2 regions of the Erwinia sp. V71 genome follow, and region 2 is predicted to be linked to the other one. Evidence: predicted binding sites of a transcription regulator. Region 2 holds the regulator's gene; the other holds the start of a gene.
What was found. The regulator LexA, encoded in region 2, represses DNA repair genes until DNA is damaged. The targets are predictions, from matches to a motif close to TNCTGTATGTACATACAGNA.
Positions count from the first base shown of each region.

Region 1: a site for LexA is predicted at 5,015-5,034, ahead of dinG (ATP-dependent DNA helicase DinG). Genes of this name have one in related genera too.

Region 1 is NZ_CBFFRK010000001.1:14,685-22,685, forward strand. Features, by position in the region: gene ACSZO1_RS00070 (ABC transporter substrate-binding protein) at 1-149, opposite strand, end outside; gene ACSZO1_RS00075 (M20 aminoacylase family protein) at 479-1,648, shown strand; gene ybiB (DNA-binding protein YbiB) at 1,678-2,655, opposite strand; gene dinG (ATP-dependent DNA helicase DinG) at 2,689-4,842, opposite strand; gene ACSZO1_RS00090 (hypothetical protein) at 5,079-5,222, shown strand; gene ACSZO1_RS00095 (hypothetical protein) at 5,294-5,470, shown strand; gene ACSZO1_RS00100 (GNAT family N-acetyltransferase) at 5,484-5,951, opposite strand; gene ACSZO1_RS00105 (GNAT family N-acetyltransferase) at 5,941-6,474, opposite strand; gene ACSZO1_RS00110 (helix-turn-helix domain-containing protein) at 6,471-7,034, opposite strand; gene ACSZO1_RS00115 (MerR family transcriptional regulator) at 7,183-7,914, shown strand; gene ACSZO1_RS00120 (nuclear transport factor 2 family protein) at 7,929-8,001, shown strand, end outside.
Region 2 is NZ_CBFFRK010000089.1:640-8,640, reverse strand. Features, by position in the region: gene ACSZO1_RS16325 (YjbH domain-containing protein) at 1-96, shown strand, start outside; gene psiE (phosphate-starvation-inducible protein PsiE) at 226-624, shown strand; gene ubiC (chorismate lyase) at 691-1,218, shown strand; gene ubiA (4-hydroxybenzoate octaprenyltransferase) at 1,220-2,107, shown strand; gene plsB (glycerol-3-phosphate 1-O-acyltransferase PlsB) at 2,140-4,578, opposite strand; gene ACSZO1_RS16300 (diacylglycerol kinase) at 4,707-5,066, shown strand; gene lexA (transcriptional repressor LexA) at 5,181-5,789, shown strand; gene dinF (MATE family efflux transporter DinF) at 5,881-7,221, shown strand; gene ACSZO1_RS16285 (CsbD family protein) at 7,453-7,665, shown strand; gene zur (zinc uptake transcriptional repressor Zur) at 7,736-8,001, opposite strand, start outside.

The DNA of each region.
Region 1 (8,001 bases), on a different contig from region 2:
GCAACATGCCACTGTCCGTAGCCGAGCCAGGGTTCAACCCCCATTTTCAGCGTGCCCGCTTCCGGGGCGGCAAACGAAGACGTGGAAGCCAGCAGACCAAGACAGCAGGCAGCGGCGAGAGTGTGTTTCAACGCACGGAGAGAGAGCATGTTGGTTTCCTTCTGGTGAGTGAGACGGCGAGCTGTTATAGCCCTGTACGCCCATGTATATACAAGTCAATGCAAGAGCAATGCCAACCCGCGCAGCCCGCTGTGTCGGCTTTTCTGTTATACGGATGCTCAGTTATGGCGCAAAACCACCACCACGCCGCACCATCAGTGCACAAAAAAAGCACACTGACAGTTCAGTTTTAGAACACGTGCCAGCTATCGCCATCTCTGGCGGGTGAATATTCAACCGGCCTCACAAAGTTTCGTTGCCTGCGGCTGCGGCGCAGGGTAAAAAGGACTGTGGCAACCACCAGGAGAGATGTGCAGTGATGACCATTCGTGACACCTTGATTGAAGAAGCAATTTGCTGGCGTCGCCAGTTGCATGCATGTCCCGAGCTGGGTTATCAGGAGCATCACACCTCACAACTGGTGGCAACAAAACTGCGCGAATGGGGCTTACAGGTGCATACCGGCCTCGCCGGAACCGGTGTTGTCGGTACGCTGGAAAACGGTCCTGGTCCGGTCGTTGGCCTGCGCGCCGATATGGATGCGCTGCCAATCACCGAACTGGGTAATCCCGCTCATAAATCCACTCAGCCCGGCGTGATGCACGCCTGCGGCCATGATGGTCATACCGCTATTCTGCTGGCGACCGCCAGATTGCTGAGTGAAACCCGCCAGTTTCGCGGCACGCTGCACTTTGTCTTCCAGCCTGCAGAAGAAAACCTCGGTGGCGCACGCAAAATGGTGGAAGAAGGCCTGTTTACCCTGTTTCCGATGGATGCCATTTACGCACTGCATAACTGGCCCGGTCTGCCAGTCGGTACGGTGGCCGTCAACAGCGGCGCGATGATGGCTTCGCTCGATTCTTTTGAAATCACCTTAACCGGCAAAAGCTGCCATGCGGCGATGCCGGAAAGCGGTGCAGACCCGATCGTCGCGGCAGCGGATCTGATTCTGGCGCTGCAGACTATTCCGGCGCGCCGCCTGTCTCCGCTGGCATCAGCGGTTGTCAGCGTGACGCAGATTAACGGCGGTGAAGCCATCAATGTGATCCCGGAACAGGTAACGCTGCGCGGCACGGTGCGCTGCTTACAGGGTGAGGTGCGCAGCAAAGTGCGTGCGCTGATCGAAGAGTTTGTTGCCACCTTACCGGCACCGTTTGGTATCAGCGGCGCCATCAGCTGGTATCCGGGTTATCCGGTGACCAAAAACCATCCGCAACCGGCACAGCAGGTACGCGATGCAGCCAGCAAACTGCTGGGTAGCGACGCCGTTCGCTGGGACGTGCCGCCATCAATGGCATCAGAGGATTTCGCCTGTATGCTGGAGGCCTGTCCGGGCGCGTATTTCTGGATTGGCGCAGATGGCGCAACACCGTCTCAGCCGCTGCATAACGCCTGGTACGATTTTAATGATCAGCTGATTACTCACGGGATTCGCATCTGGCAGCAACTGGTGGCACAGCTGCTGCCCGTCAGCACAAAAGCGGACTAAAAGGCGACGCCGCTGCGTCGCCAGCGTGATCAATACCCTGCCGCATCCAGCTGCGCCAGACCATCGTCAATATCGGTCACCTGACCCGCTGCCACCAGGCAGCAGGCGATCTCCAGCCGCAACGCCTGCGGCACCGGCACATCTTTGTTCAGCACACGCTGGATCCAGCCCGCCGTCACCTCAGCCTCTTTCGCTGACGGCAGCGCTTCGCCCTGCAGTACGGACTCATCCTGGCGCGCCAGCAGTTGTTCAGGCTCAGCCTGCTGCGGCGTAATCAGGTTAATCGCCGGGCAGCGCTGCGGATTCGCATACACTTCCCCTTCGGTGCCATTCATCAGCAACGCCGTGCCGCCAATTGCACTGAAGAATTTTGCCACGCGCGGGATATATTCCGGATGAGATACGCTCGACAGGCGCAGTACCGTCTCTGTGCCAAAAGGCGTCGCCAGTTTCGCCAGCGTATGCGCACTGTTGCGCACGCCCATCCGCCAGCGCAATGCCAGCTGTGCTGCCAGCGGTGGACAGAGGGTGTCCACCGTCATAAACACCAGTTCGCCGTTATCAAGCCGTTGCTGCGCGCTTGCAGCATCCGTCACCGCCGTAATGCCCAGCGCCGCGAACACCTGTTCACTGGTAATGCGGGTGGCATCATGGCTGATGCCGTGTACCAGCACCGGTAATCCCAGCGCTGACAACAACAGCGCCAGCAGCGGCGTCAGATTCGCCTGCCGGCGCGCGCCGTTATAACTGGGAATCACCACTGGCACTGGCCTGCCCGCTGGCGGTGTCAGGCGCATCATCCGCTCCTGCATCGCTTCATAGAAGCCCAGCATCTCCTCTTCGCCTTCGCCTTTGATACGCAGCGCAATCAGCAGGCCGCCCAGCTCCAGCTCCGGCACCTCACCCGCCAGCATACTGCGGTAGAGCGCACGCGCCGTCTCGCGGTCAATATCGCGCGCATGATTTTTACCACGCCCGACTTCTTTGATGATTTTGGTATATTCCATAAGCTCTGTGCTTCCTGATCGGGTGACACGACATTAACGCCGCCGTCTGATTTTTTTCGTCTTTGTCTCACGCACCACTTTTGGCGGCTCGCCCTCCGGCATCGCCGGTTGCTCAATCGGGAAAACCGGCAGCGCGGCCAGCAGGCGCGCGCCATAACCTTTGCTGATCAGCCGCCGATCGTAGATCACAATTTCACCAAAGCAGTGATGACTGCGGATCAGGCGGCCCACCTGCTGAATCAGATTAAACGAGGCACTCGGCAGACTCTGCACCTCAAACGGGTAACGCTTCAGGCTTTTCAGCCACTCGCCTTCGGTCAAAATTACCGGACTGTCTACCGGCGGAAAAGCAATTTTATGAATGTGCACCTGTGACAGCAGTTCGCCCTTCAGATCCAGCCCTTCAGCAAACGACTGCAGCCCCACCAGAATACTGGTTTCTCCCTGCTCAACCCGCTGGCGATGCAGCGCAATCAGGCGGCTGCGCGGTTTGTCGCCCTGCACCAGCATCATCAGACGCAGCGCAGTGACGTGGCTGAGAAACAGCTGCATCGCACGCGCACTGGCGAACAGCACCAGGATACCTTTATGCTGCCCCTGCGCAATATGCTGACGGAAGAAGTGCGCCATCTCAGCAATATGCTCTGGTTCGCTGGCGAGCTGTGGCTCGTAACGCATCTGCGGGATCACCAGCCTGCCCTGCTCGATATGATTGAACGGTGAATCCAGCGCCACAAAGCGATCATCCTTGTGTTCGCTCAGCCCTGACATCTCCTGCAGACGGTTAAAGCTGTTCAGCGAACGCAGGGTGGCGGACGTCACCACCACATGCGGCACTTTACGCCACAGCAGTTTTTCCAGCTGATCGCTGACGCGGATACCGGCGCAGTGAAACCACAGATGCGGATTACCATCACGCTCTTCCCGCGTCACCCACTTAGATACCGGCGCGCCAGACGCCTGCTCCAGCGCCGCCAGCCGCCACAGTTTGCTGAACGATTCAAACCAGGCGAACGCACGATTCATCTGCAACAGCGTGCGGTGCAGACGCACCACATCATACTGGCCGGTTTTCTCGCTCAGGTCGTTCAGCAACGCTTCAGAAAGCCCCCGCAGTGCATCACTCAGTTTAAATAAGCGCGCGCACAGGCCAAGCACCTCTTCCGGCAGCACGCCCATTTCAAAACGGTATTCACCGGCAATCTCGTTTTCAGGCAGCCACAACGCCAGCATAGCGGACAGCATCTGCAGCTGTTCGCGCACTTCCTCGCAGTGACCTTTCAGACGCTCAATATTTGCCAGCGGGGGTGGCGACTTCGGCCGAAACTGCGCCATACACTGCTCAACCAGGCGCACAAACAAATCGAGTTGCAGGCTGACCCAGCCAGGCGAGATCTCGCCACTGATTTCCAGTGCATCACGCGCCACTTCCGGCAGGTGATGGCCTTCATCGAGCACCAGCAGCAGATGTTTTGCTGGCGGCAGCACCGACTCACTTTCCAGTGCCGCCATCACCAGCGCATGGTTCGCCACCACCACATCGGCATCTTCAATTTCGCGCCGCGCGACAAAGAACGGGCACTGGCGATACCAGTGGCAGTTATGTCCCAGACAGCTGGCTTTATCGGTACTCAGACGCTGCCAGAGCGAATCGTCAATGGCATCGTCACAGTGGTCACGCAGGCCATCCCATTGATGGCGTTCGAGGCTTTTCTGCAGCGTGGCGCAGCGGGCACGTTCGTCTTTACTGGCCGTAAGCTCGTCATCCAGAAACAGCAGCAGGTCACCCTGTTGTTCCTGATCCGTCGCCAGTGCCGATAAATTGCGTGGGCAAACATAGCGGCCACGGCCAAACGCCGCAGTAAATTTCAGGTCGGGGATGCTCTTCTGCAGTAATGGCAAATCTTTGGTGAAAATCTGATCCTGCAACGCGACATTGGCGGTGCTGATCACCAGCGGCTTTTCCTGTGCGCGGCTGATGGCAATGCCCGGCAGCAGGTAAGAGAGCGTCTTCCCCACACCCGTAGGCGCTTCAATCGCCAGATGCCTGCCAGCGTCACCCGCAAGGGTTTTCGCCACTTCAGCGATCATCTGACGCTGTGGCGCACGCGGAATAAAATCGGGAACCTGTTGTTGCAGGGCCTTGTACCATTGACCAATTTGCGTCTTCAGCGCGGCAGTGAGCATTAGTTATCTGTTTAGTATCAATTAGTTGCAAATGGTGTAGCGGATATTATGCACTACGGGGATATCAGGTGCACCTGCTTGCGCGGTGAAGTTTAGTATATGCGTAACGCCTTCCAGATTCCGCATCTTTCACTTCCGCACGTCGCATACCCATGCTCCACTGTCCCTAAACCACTGAATCTTTACACAGTAGCGGTCAGGAAGCGCGCGACAATTACAAGGAGAGAGGTTAAAATATGAACACCACAAAACAGGCGCAAGTCACTCGGGGAATGTTCCATTTGCCTGAAAACAATCACAACGGAGGTGCTGCCATGCAGGTAAAACTGGGGAAACTCGAAACGGATGTCGACGTTCTGAAACAGATGTTCAGGTACTGAAATCAGACGTTCAGGTACTGAAATCAGATGTCTGCGTACTCAAAAGTGATGTGCAGATTTTAAAATCTGATGTGCACATTCTAAAAACCGATGTACAGGAACTGAAAATTGATGTCGCGGTCATTAAATCGAATTACGCGACCCGAACCGATATCATCGACGCGAAAAACCGCATCATCGTCTGGGTAGTGAGCGCACTTTTTCTCGCCCAGCTCTTCCCGTATCTGGTTAAGGCGCTGGCGGCATAGCCAGCGCCGCTTATCATCTTAGGGTTTTGGCGAAACACTGCGCTTCAGGGTTGCCAATATAGCGACCGTAGCTGGCAATGGGTTGATAACCCCGGCGCAGATAAAAACGCACGGCCTGCTGGTTAACACGGCGCGTTTCCAGCCAGATTTCCCTGTAGCCCAGTGTCGCCGCTTCAGCTTCGAGAAAATGCAGCAACGCCGAACCGGTTCCCTGCGCGCCTTCGCGGGCAAACATCCGCTTTAATTCCGCCACGTCCTGCGTCAGTGGACGAATAGCACCACAACCCAGCGCATTCCCCTGCTGATCGCGCGCGACGGCAAAACAGGCGGCCGGATGTTGCAGATCAGCGGCGTTAAACGAATGCTGGCCACTGTCGCCGGTAATCTGCTGCAGCACGGTGGACAGCTGCGCCATCAGCGCCTGTGCATCAGCTGACTCCACGGCTTCACGGCTGACCGTCACCAGCACGTCATCGGCCATTATATGCCTCCAGCCGTTTGTACATCACCGTCGTGGCATCCATTTCACCTTCCGTTGATCGCGCAAACCACGGGATGCTGCCTGCAACCTGCCAGCCCAGCGACAGATAGAGCTGTTCAGCCACATCGCCACTGCGTGTATCCAGCACCAGCAAACTGCGTTGCGCCGCACGGGCGATCTGCTCCGCCTGCAACATCAGCTGGCGGGCAATGCCCTGCCGGCGCGCGTCCGGGTGCACCAGCAGCTTACTGATCTCCGCGCGATGCGCACCGTTCGGCATCATCCCCAGCACCACAATCACAGTAGCCACAATCCGGCCGCGATCGCGCGCCACCAGCAGTGTTTTATCGCCGCTGGCGATGCTGTACACCACATCCTGCCAGAAGCGGGCAATCGGTGGTTGATCCGTCGCATCAATAAATCCCACGCTGGCACCCTGTGCCACGCAGCCTGTCAGCACATCGCACAGTGCCGCATGTTCCTGTTGCGCCTGTTCAGCATTCAGTATTTCGTAATCAATCATGGACGGCATACCACCAGAGCATAATGCGCCTGCCCTTCCGGCGCGTGAAAAGACGATCGGCCAAACAGATGAAAACGCAGGCAGTCGCCCGTTTCCAGCCGCCAGTGCTGACCATTGACGCTAATTTCCAGCACCCCCGCCAGCAGCCAGATATGCTGCTCCAGACCAGCCAGCGGCGGAGTGTCATACTCAATGCGCGCGCCAGCACGCAATTTCCCTTCCACCAGCTCGGCGCGAAACGCACTGGCGGGCGGCGACAGGCTGCGGCGCTCAAAGCCGTGCTCCTTATCCAGCCACACCATTTGCTGCGCAGGGCGCAGGTGCTGGACGCTGTTCTCTTCCACGGCGCTGAGCAGCCGTGACATCGTCAGGCCATACGCGGCACAGAGTTTGTTCAGTAACGTCGCCGTCGGGCTGGTTTCTGCGCGCTCAATGCGTGACAACGACGCCCGGCTGATACCGGTCATTTCTGCCAGCTCCTCCAGCGACCAGCCTTGCGCCAGCCGCAGTTCCGCCAGTCGTTGCGCCAGTCGCTGTTCAGTGCTTTCCTGCTGAGTCATAGAGTCATCTCAAATTCGGGATTAAATCTCACATATGAGATCTAACAAAAAACTTGCGCAAGGTCAACTTGTACAATTAAATCATAGTTGTACAACCCATTATCACAGGCTAACGTTGACAGAGAAGTGTTGAATACAGAGGAAAAACATGACCGTTTATAGCATCGGTGAAGTCGCCGAGCGCTGTGGGATTAACCCGGTGACGCTGCGTGCGTGGCAACGTCGTTATGGTTTGCTGAAACCACAACGATCAGAAGGTGGTCATCGTCAGTTTGATGACGAGGATATTCAGCGCATTGAAGAGATCAAACGCTGGATCGAAAGTGGCGTGCCGGTCGGCAAAGTCAAAGCTCTGCTGGAGGGCGAGCACGTTCATGCACAGGACGGCTGGCAGGCATTGCAGGATGAACTGATGACGGTGCTGCGCAGTGTATGCCCGTCAAAATTACGGGTAAAAATTGCGACTATGGGTCGCGAAAATCCTGCAGATGCGCTAATAGATAATGTCATCATCCCGATGCGTCAGCGTCTGGGTCTGGACCAGACCACCGCACGGGCAATGAACAGCCTGCTGGATGGCGCACTGATTGACTATGTCGCGTTCTGTCTGACCGGGTCGCGGAAAAAGCCCGGGAAAGATGCCCTGCTCATTGGCTGGGGTGCAGAAGATCGCACCCGCCTCTGGCTCGAGGCCTGGCGTTTATCGCAGCACGGCTGGCGTATTGATGTATTAGCAGAACCACTGGATTCACTGCGGCCGGAAATCTTCCCGGGCCAGTCTATTTTCTTATGGACCGGCAAAAAACTGACGCGCAGTCAGCAGGAACAGATCACGCACTGGCAGGAGCAAGGGTTCGCCATTATGCCCCACGGCAGCTAAAGGAGCGAAGGGATATGCAGCATGCACAACAGGTAACACTGAAGGGTTTGGTGTCGTTTTACCAGCATCTGCAACCCAGTCTGCTGA
Region 2 (8,001 bases):
AACTGGACACCACTGACGCGTGACGGTGGTCAGATGCTGGGTCGTAAATACAATCTGTATGACATGACCAGCGATCGCGATATCAATTATCGTTAATCCTGCAGGGCGGCCATCGTGCCGCCCTGTGATTATTCACACTACCGTATTGTGATCTTCATCACACTAAAGCATATTGTGATTAACGGCCTTTGCTGTGCCATAACAATAACTTTAGAGGATAAGAGCATGATTTCGGGAACCCGTGTCGCCAATGCACTGCAAATGGTGCTGAATTTCGGCCTGCTGGTGCTGGGCATTATTCTGGTGATTTTTCTCGGTAAAGAAACCATTCATCTGGGCAATGTGCTGCTCAATTCCAGTGAACAGGCCTCTTCCTATCTGCTGATCGAAGGGATCGTGATTTACTTTCTCTACTTCGAGTTTATTGCGTTGATTGTGAAGTATTTCCAGTCTGGCTATCACTTCCCGCTGCGCTACTTTGTCTATATCGGCATTACGGCGATTATCCGCCTGATTATCGTCGACCATAAAAACCCGTTTGATACCCTGATTTATGCGGCGGCGATCCTGATTCTGGTGGTGACGCTGTGGCTGGCGAACAGTAATCGTCTGAAGCGCGAATAAAACAGTGAAGGCGCGCCAGGCTCTGCGTTACACTACGGCATCTGATTATTTACCCGGAGATGCCGTATGTCGGATAACGCGCTTGGCTTGCTGCGCGCGCTTGCATGGCTCCCTGTCTCGTCACCTTTGCTGAAGGCACCGCTGCTGGACTGGCTGCTGGAAGAAGACTCCATGACGGCGCGTTTTGAGCGCCACTGTCATCAGGTGACTGTTGAACCCATACGTGAAGGTTTTATCAGCGCGGCTGAGGTGGGCGATGAGCTGGCATTACTGCCACTGGAATCGCGCTACTGGCTGCGTGAAATCGTGCTGTCTGGTGATGGCGTGCCCTGGCTGGCTGGCCGCACCGTCGTGCCGGAATCGACACTGCAGGGACCGGAAGCGATGCTGCAGAATCTGGGGACCCGCCCGCTGGGACGCTACTTATTCTCCTCTTCGACGCTGACCCGTGATTTTATTGAACCCGGCCAGATCGGGGCGCTGTGGGGACGCCGTTCCCGCCTGCGTCTGGCGGATAAACCGTTACTTCTGACTGAACTCTTTTTACCTGCTGCGCCGCTCTACCAGAGCGTGGCGGCAGAAGGATTACAATAACGTGGAAAGACCTCTGCAACTTACCCGCTTCCAGGCCTATAGCCGCCTGATGCGCATTGATAAACCGATTGGCTCGCTGTTATTACTCTGGCCGACCCTGTGGGCGTTGTGGCTGTCTGGCATGGCGGTTCCGGCACTGAATGTGCTACTGGTCTTCGTGCTGGGCGTATTCTTTATGCGTGCGGCGGGTTGTGTGGTGAATGATTTTGCCGATCGTAAAATCGATGGTCATGTGAAACGCACGGCATTACGCCCGCTCCCCAGCGGGGCTGTCAGCGAGAAAGAGGCGAAGCTGCTGTTTGTCGCGCTGGTGCTGGTCTCCTTTGCGCTGGTACTGACCATGAATGCGATGACCATCTGGCTCTCGTTCGCCGGTCTGGCGCTGGCGTGGATGTATCCGTTTATGAAGCGCTATACCCATCTGCCGCAGGTGGTGCTGGGCGCGGCATTTGGCTGGTCGATTCCGATGGCGTGGGCGGCGGTGAGTGAAAGCGTACCGTTAACCTGCTGGCTGCTGTTCCTGGCGAATATCTGCTGGACGGTGGCATACGATACGCAATATGCCATGGTGGATCGTGATGACGACCTGAAAATTGGCGTGAAATCGACCGCCATTCTGTTTGGCCGTTACGATAAGCTGATTATCGGTTTGCTGCAGCTGGCTACCCTGGTGCTGATGCTGGCAATTGGCCAACTGATGCAGCTGAACAGCGCATTTTACTGGTCACTGCTGGCGGCAGCGGTGCTGTTTGTGTATCAGCAGAAGCTGATTGCCGCTCGTGAGCGTGACCCCTGCTTCCAGGCCTTTCTGAATAACAATTATGTGGGTCTGGTGCTGTTTATTGGCGTGGCGCTGAATGCCGCACCACTGGCGGGTTTACTGCCGTAATAAAAAAGGGAGCCCTCTGGCTCCCTTTTACATCACTCAGCGGTTGCCTCTTCAGGCGCCGCCGCGCTTTCAATCGTTATCCGCACTTCCTGCGTAATTAACTCTGCCAGCAACTGATAAACCTTCTGCGTCTGCTCCAGCTGCGCATCGCCGCTGTCGCTGATATAGCCTTCATCACGCAGTGTCAGCACCAGTGATGAGAACACCGCCTTATCAAAGAACTCTGGCGCGTTAATACCGTGCAGTACCGACAGGCGTTGCGCCATGGTACGGCTCTCTTTCTCCAGTGAACCGCGGTTGATCGACGGATTGGCGCTGAGAATAGAGAACGTGATGGCATAACGTTGCAGTGTTTCGCGGATGCCCGCTGCCAGCAGTTGCAGGGTACGGGAACGTGCTGGTGCATAGCGCAGCTGTGTTTCATCTGTGCTAATCAGCCCCTGACGCTCCAGTTCCGCAATCAGTGCGTCCAGCACGTCCGGCAGTTCTTCGCTGTGCCAGCGCAGGAACAGCTCGCCTTTCAGCATCGGGTAAATCACGCAAACCTGACGTAACAGCTCGGCGCGCGACAACTGGCGATGCTGCTGCACAATGGCGGCAATCAGCGATGGCAGCACCAGCATATGCTGGATGTTGTTGCGGTAGTACGTCATCAGCACTGCCTGCTCGCGCGGCAGAATAACGATGTCGCCGATATTATCCTGCTCAGTTTCAAACTTATTCATCGCCAGTGCGCTCTCCAGCAGCGCTTCCGCACTGCTGTCCGGCACGGTGGCATCCGGCGAATAAGGCACGTTGCGCATCAGCTGCACGTAACACTCAAGCTGTTCAATCAGCTGTTCACGGGTGAGTGAACGCTGACGTGAGGCCAGCAATGCGGTGACGCACAGGTTCATGGCGTTGGCCGCACCGGCGTTATTAATCCGCACCATTACATGCTGGGCAATATCATTCACCGCTGGCGTCAGCCAGGCAGGGCGCTGCGCTTCGATAGGATCAATCGACTCACGCCACTCAGGCACATGCTTGTTCAGATAGTTCACCAGCGGCAGCGGTTCACCGAAGTTAACATAGCCCTGACCGAGGTTGCGTAGCTTACGCAGCCCGCGCACCATCTGGGTAAAGCTTTCCTTCTCTTTGGTGGCGCCGCGCAGCTCTTTGGCATACGTCCCCACCTCCATCACGTGTTCGTAGCCGATATAGATCGGCACCAGCGTAATAGGGCGATTACCGCCGCGCAGCATGGCCTGAATGGTCATCGACAGGGTGCCGGTTTTCGGCTCCAGCAGACGCCCGGTACGCGAACGGCCACCTTCCACAAAGTATTCCACGGAGTAGCCGCGGCTAAACAGCTCACCGAGGTATTCGCGGAACACCGTGGCATAGAGTTTATTGCCTTTAAAGGTACGGCGAATAAAGAACGCACCAAGGCGGCGGAAAATCGGGCCGGCTGGCCAGAAGTTGAGGTTAATGCCTGCGGCGATATGCGGCGGCACCAGCCCCTGGTGATACAGCACGTAGGAGAGCAGCAGATAGTCCATGTGGCTGCGGTGGCAGGGCACATAGACGATTTCGTGGCCATCCTGCGCCAGCTGGCGTACGCGCTCGCCGCCGCTGACATTAATGCCCTGATACAGCTTGCTCCAGGTCCAGCCCATCACGCGGTCGGTCAGGCGGATTGCCTCATAAGAGAAATCAGCGGCAATCTCTTCCATCATTTCGATGGCATTTTGCTGCGCCTTATCCTGAGAGATTTTGCGCGTACGCGCTTCATCCTCTATCGCTTTCGCGATAGCCTTCGATTGCAGCAGACGTGAGAACAGCTCCTGACGAGCAGGCAGGCGTGGACCGACGGCAGCCAGGCGCTGACGGGAGAAGTGAATACGCGCCACGCGCGCCAGTTTCTGCGCGATGGTTTTGTCTGTACCGTGTTCGGTCGCCATACGGCGCAGCGACACTGTCGGCGAGAAGCGGACAAAGTTGTCTCGCCCTAACCACAGCACGGCAAAGAATTTCTCAATACCGTTCAGCACCCGCAGATGCGGCGTCTGTTCGCCCTGTACTTCACGCCCCGGCGCACGGCCAAACATCACGGAAACCGGCACCATCTGCACATCCAGATCAGGATTGCTGCGGTGCAGGTCCAGATAGTCGTGAAACAGCTTCACCGACTCCAGATTAGGCACGAAATAAGGGAACACGCGCGGGCCATCGTGGATAAACACATAGCGCGGCAACACCGTGCCATCGATTTCCAGCGGCTCCAGCGGGTCGGGCAGGTCATGTTTTAGACACTGCGCACGCAGGACCAGCAGATCCACCTTTGAATCATAAGGTAATACATACATAATGGGGCGCGAGCTATCCAGCCCCTGTTCGGCTACCGGATCGGCCGGAATAGCTTTACTCTTCACCAAAAGTGAGAGTGGTAAGTTCAGTAACTTATAGTAAAAATTACGCCAACCTGACATAGACAATATGAAGCCTCTTGTTAGCAAAGCGCGGCAAGCATACCAGAAAGCGCACGCAAGATCTGTTGTGTTGCATTTTGTGCGCCACCCAGACGTTGACGTTAAACATCTGAAAGGGTTCCCTCATTATGGCAAATAATGTCACCGGACTGACAAGAATCATTAAAGCAGCGGGTTATTCATGGCAGGGATTGTGCGCCGCATGGCGACATGAAGCTGCATTTCGCCAGGAGCTGGTGGCGGCGGTTATCGCGACGGCCATTGCCTGCTGGCTGGATGTTGACGCGGTGACGCGGGTGCTGCTGATTGGTTCAGTGGTGCTGGTGGTTATCGTTGAAGTGCTGAACAGCGCGCTGGAAGCGGTGGTGGATCGCATCGGCAGCGAGCATCATCCCCTGGCCGGGCGCGCCAAGGATATGGGGTCGGCTTCGGTGTTACTGAGCATTCTGCTGGCGCTGTTTGTCTGGCTGATGTTGCTGTGGCCGTAAGCCGTTTTTCCGCGAGGCGTGCCGCAAACTGAGGCTTTTTCGCTAAATTTGGGTTCCCAGCCTGCAAATACCTGTATATACTCACAGCGACTGTATAAACAACCAGGGGGCGGAATGAAAGCATTAACGGCAAGGCAGCAGCAGGTATACGATCTGATTCGTGATCATATTAATCAGACGGGTATGCCACCGACACGCGCCGAAATTGCTTCGCAATTAGGTTTCCGTTCCCCGAATGCGGCTGAAGAACACCTGAAAGCGCTGGCACGTAAAGGCGTGATTGAGATTGTTTCCGGCGCTTCACGCGGTATCCGCCTGATGCAGGAAGAAGAGACTGGCCTGCCGCTGATTGGCCGCGTTGCCGCCGGTGAGCCGCTGCTGGCGCAGGAACATATCGAAGGCCATTTCCAGGTGGATGCTGGTCTGTTCAAACCGAATGCTGATTTCCTGCTGCGTGTCAGCGGTATGTCGATGAAAGATATCGGCATTATGGATGGCGATTTGCTGGCGGTACACAAAACGCAGGATGTGCGTAATGGCCAGGTCGTCGTGGCGCGCATTGATGACGAAGTGACCGTCAAACGCCTGAAAAAGCAGGGCAATGTGGTGCATCTTCTGGCTGAAAATAGTGAGTTTGCGCCCATTGTTGTCGACCTGCGTCAGCAATCTCTGACGATTGAAGGTCTGGCCGTGGGTGTGATCCGCAACGGCAACTGGCTGTAATCTTTACCTCCCCGACGCCTGCGCGCACCTGGTTTTACCGTCGTGCGCGTAAGGTCGATTCGCGTTAACCCTCAGTCTGGTAAACATTCTGATGACGCTGTGGAAGCCTGTGCGATTCTTTACCGTTACTGATAAAAATCTCTGGCGCCTGGCGTTGCCGATGATCCTCTCCAATATTACCGTGCCACTGCTGGGTCTGGTGGATACGGCGGTCATTGGCCATCTCGACAGTCCGGTCTACCTCGGCGGAGTGGCAATTGGCAGCACTGCAACCAGTTTTCTGTTTATGCTGCTGCTGTTTCTGCGTATGAGCACCACCGGCTTAACCGCGCAGGCGTTTGGCGCGGGCGATAAAGCGGCGCTGGCGCGAGCCCTGATTCAGCCGCTCTGCATGGCGCTGGCGGCGGGCGGTCTGTTTGTCCTGCTGAAAGCACCACTCAGCGATCTGGCGCTCTCCGTGGTTGGGGGCAACCCTGAGGTATTACACCAGGCACATCTGTTTATGTCGGTTCGCTGGCTGAGTGCGCCAGCGATGCTGGCGAATCTGGTGATCCTTGGCTGGCTGCTGGGCGTGCAGTATGCACGTGCGCCCGTGATCCTGCTGGTCGTCGGCAACCTGGTCAATATTCTGCTCGATTTGTGGTTTGTGATGGGGCTGCACTGGGGCGTGCAGGGGGCTGCGGCGGCAACGGCGCTGGCGGAATATGTCACGCTGCTGATTGGCCTGATAATGGTGTGGCGGGTGCTGAAATTACGCGGTATCTCGCTGCCGCTGCTGCGCAATAGCTGGCGCGGTGACTTTCGTCGTTTGCTCAGGCTGAACCGCGACATTATGCTGCGTTCGCTGATGGTGCAGCTCTGCTTCGCTTCTCTGACGGTGTTTGGTGCCCGACTCGGCAGTGATGTCGTGGCGGTTAACGCCGTTTTGCTGATGTTTCTGACCTTTACCGCCTATGCGCTGGATGGCTTTGCCTATGCAGTGGAAGCGTATTCTGGTGAGGCCTGTGGCGCACGCGACAGCAGTAAGTTGCTGCGTGTGTGGCGTGCCTCCTGTCGTCAGGCAGGTCTGGTCGCGCTCGCTTTTGCTCTGCTCTATGCTGCCTGCGGCCCGTGGCTGGTGGCATTGTTAACCTCCTTACCGGAATTGCGTGAACTGGCCGATCGCTATTTGCTATGGCAGGTTATTCTGCCGCTGGCGGGTGTCTGGTGTTATCTGCTGGATGGCATGTTTATTGGTGCGACACGCGGCAGTGAAATGCGCAACGGCATGGCGGGTGCGGCGCTGGGGTATGCACTGACTTTGCTGACACTCCCCTGGCTGGGTAATCATGGCTTATGGCTCGCGGTGACGGTCTTTCTGATGCTGAGAGGACTTACACTGTGGCTGATCTGGCGTCGCCACTGGCGCCACGACAGCTGGTTCGCCACCTGAAATATTTCCTTACGGCTCAGTTTCCCCGCGTTTTCATTTGAATAATGACTTGATTTCAGGGTGTTAAGCCATCTTATTCCCGATGTGAACCGTTCTGATTAATGTCTCTCGCTATTTTTTTTCATTTTTTGTCTATAATTAACTATGTAATAAGTAATCAAGTGGCGATTTATGCTGATGGTTGATCTTTAGCTAAGACGAAATGCCAATGTTGTTATTAAAGGAGGCACTATGAATAGCGACCAGGCTAGCGGTAACTGGAAACAGTTTAAAGGTAAAGTGAAGGAAAAATGGGGCAAGCTAACCGATGACGATATGACCGTGATCGAAGGGAAACGCGATCAGCTGGTCGGTAAAATTCAGGAGCGATACGGTTACGCTAAAGAGGAAGCGGAAAAAGAAGTCTCAGACTGGGAAAGCCATAACCGCGATTATCGCTGGTAATATTTGCGACACCAGATATTGATACAGCATTCCTGCCCGGGCACACGGAGGTGCCACCTACCGCGGTCGCTTAGCGACCGCGCTTCTTGCTCACCACACTATGATCGTGATCGCAGCTTTCCTGATGAGTACAGGACTCCACTTCCCGACAGCCGTTACACAAACCGTGCGCTTCAATCACGTTGTGACGTAAGGCGAAGCCGGATTTGCGGGCCAGCGCCTGCAGAATCTCTTCCACACCCTCTGCATGCTGCTCATTCACCACGCCGCAGCGATCGCAAATCAGCATCGCAGAACTGTGCTGTGGCTCTTCAAAGTGGTGGCACACCACATAAC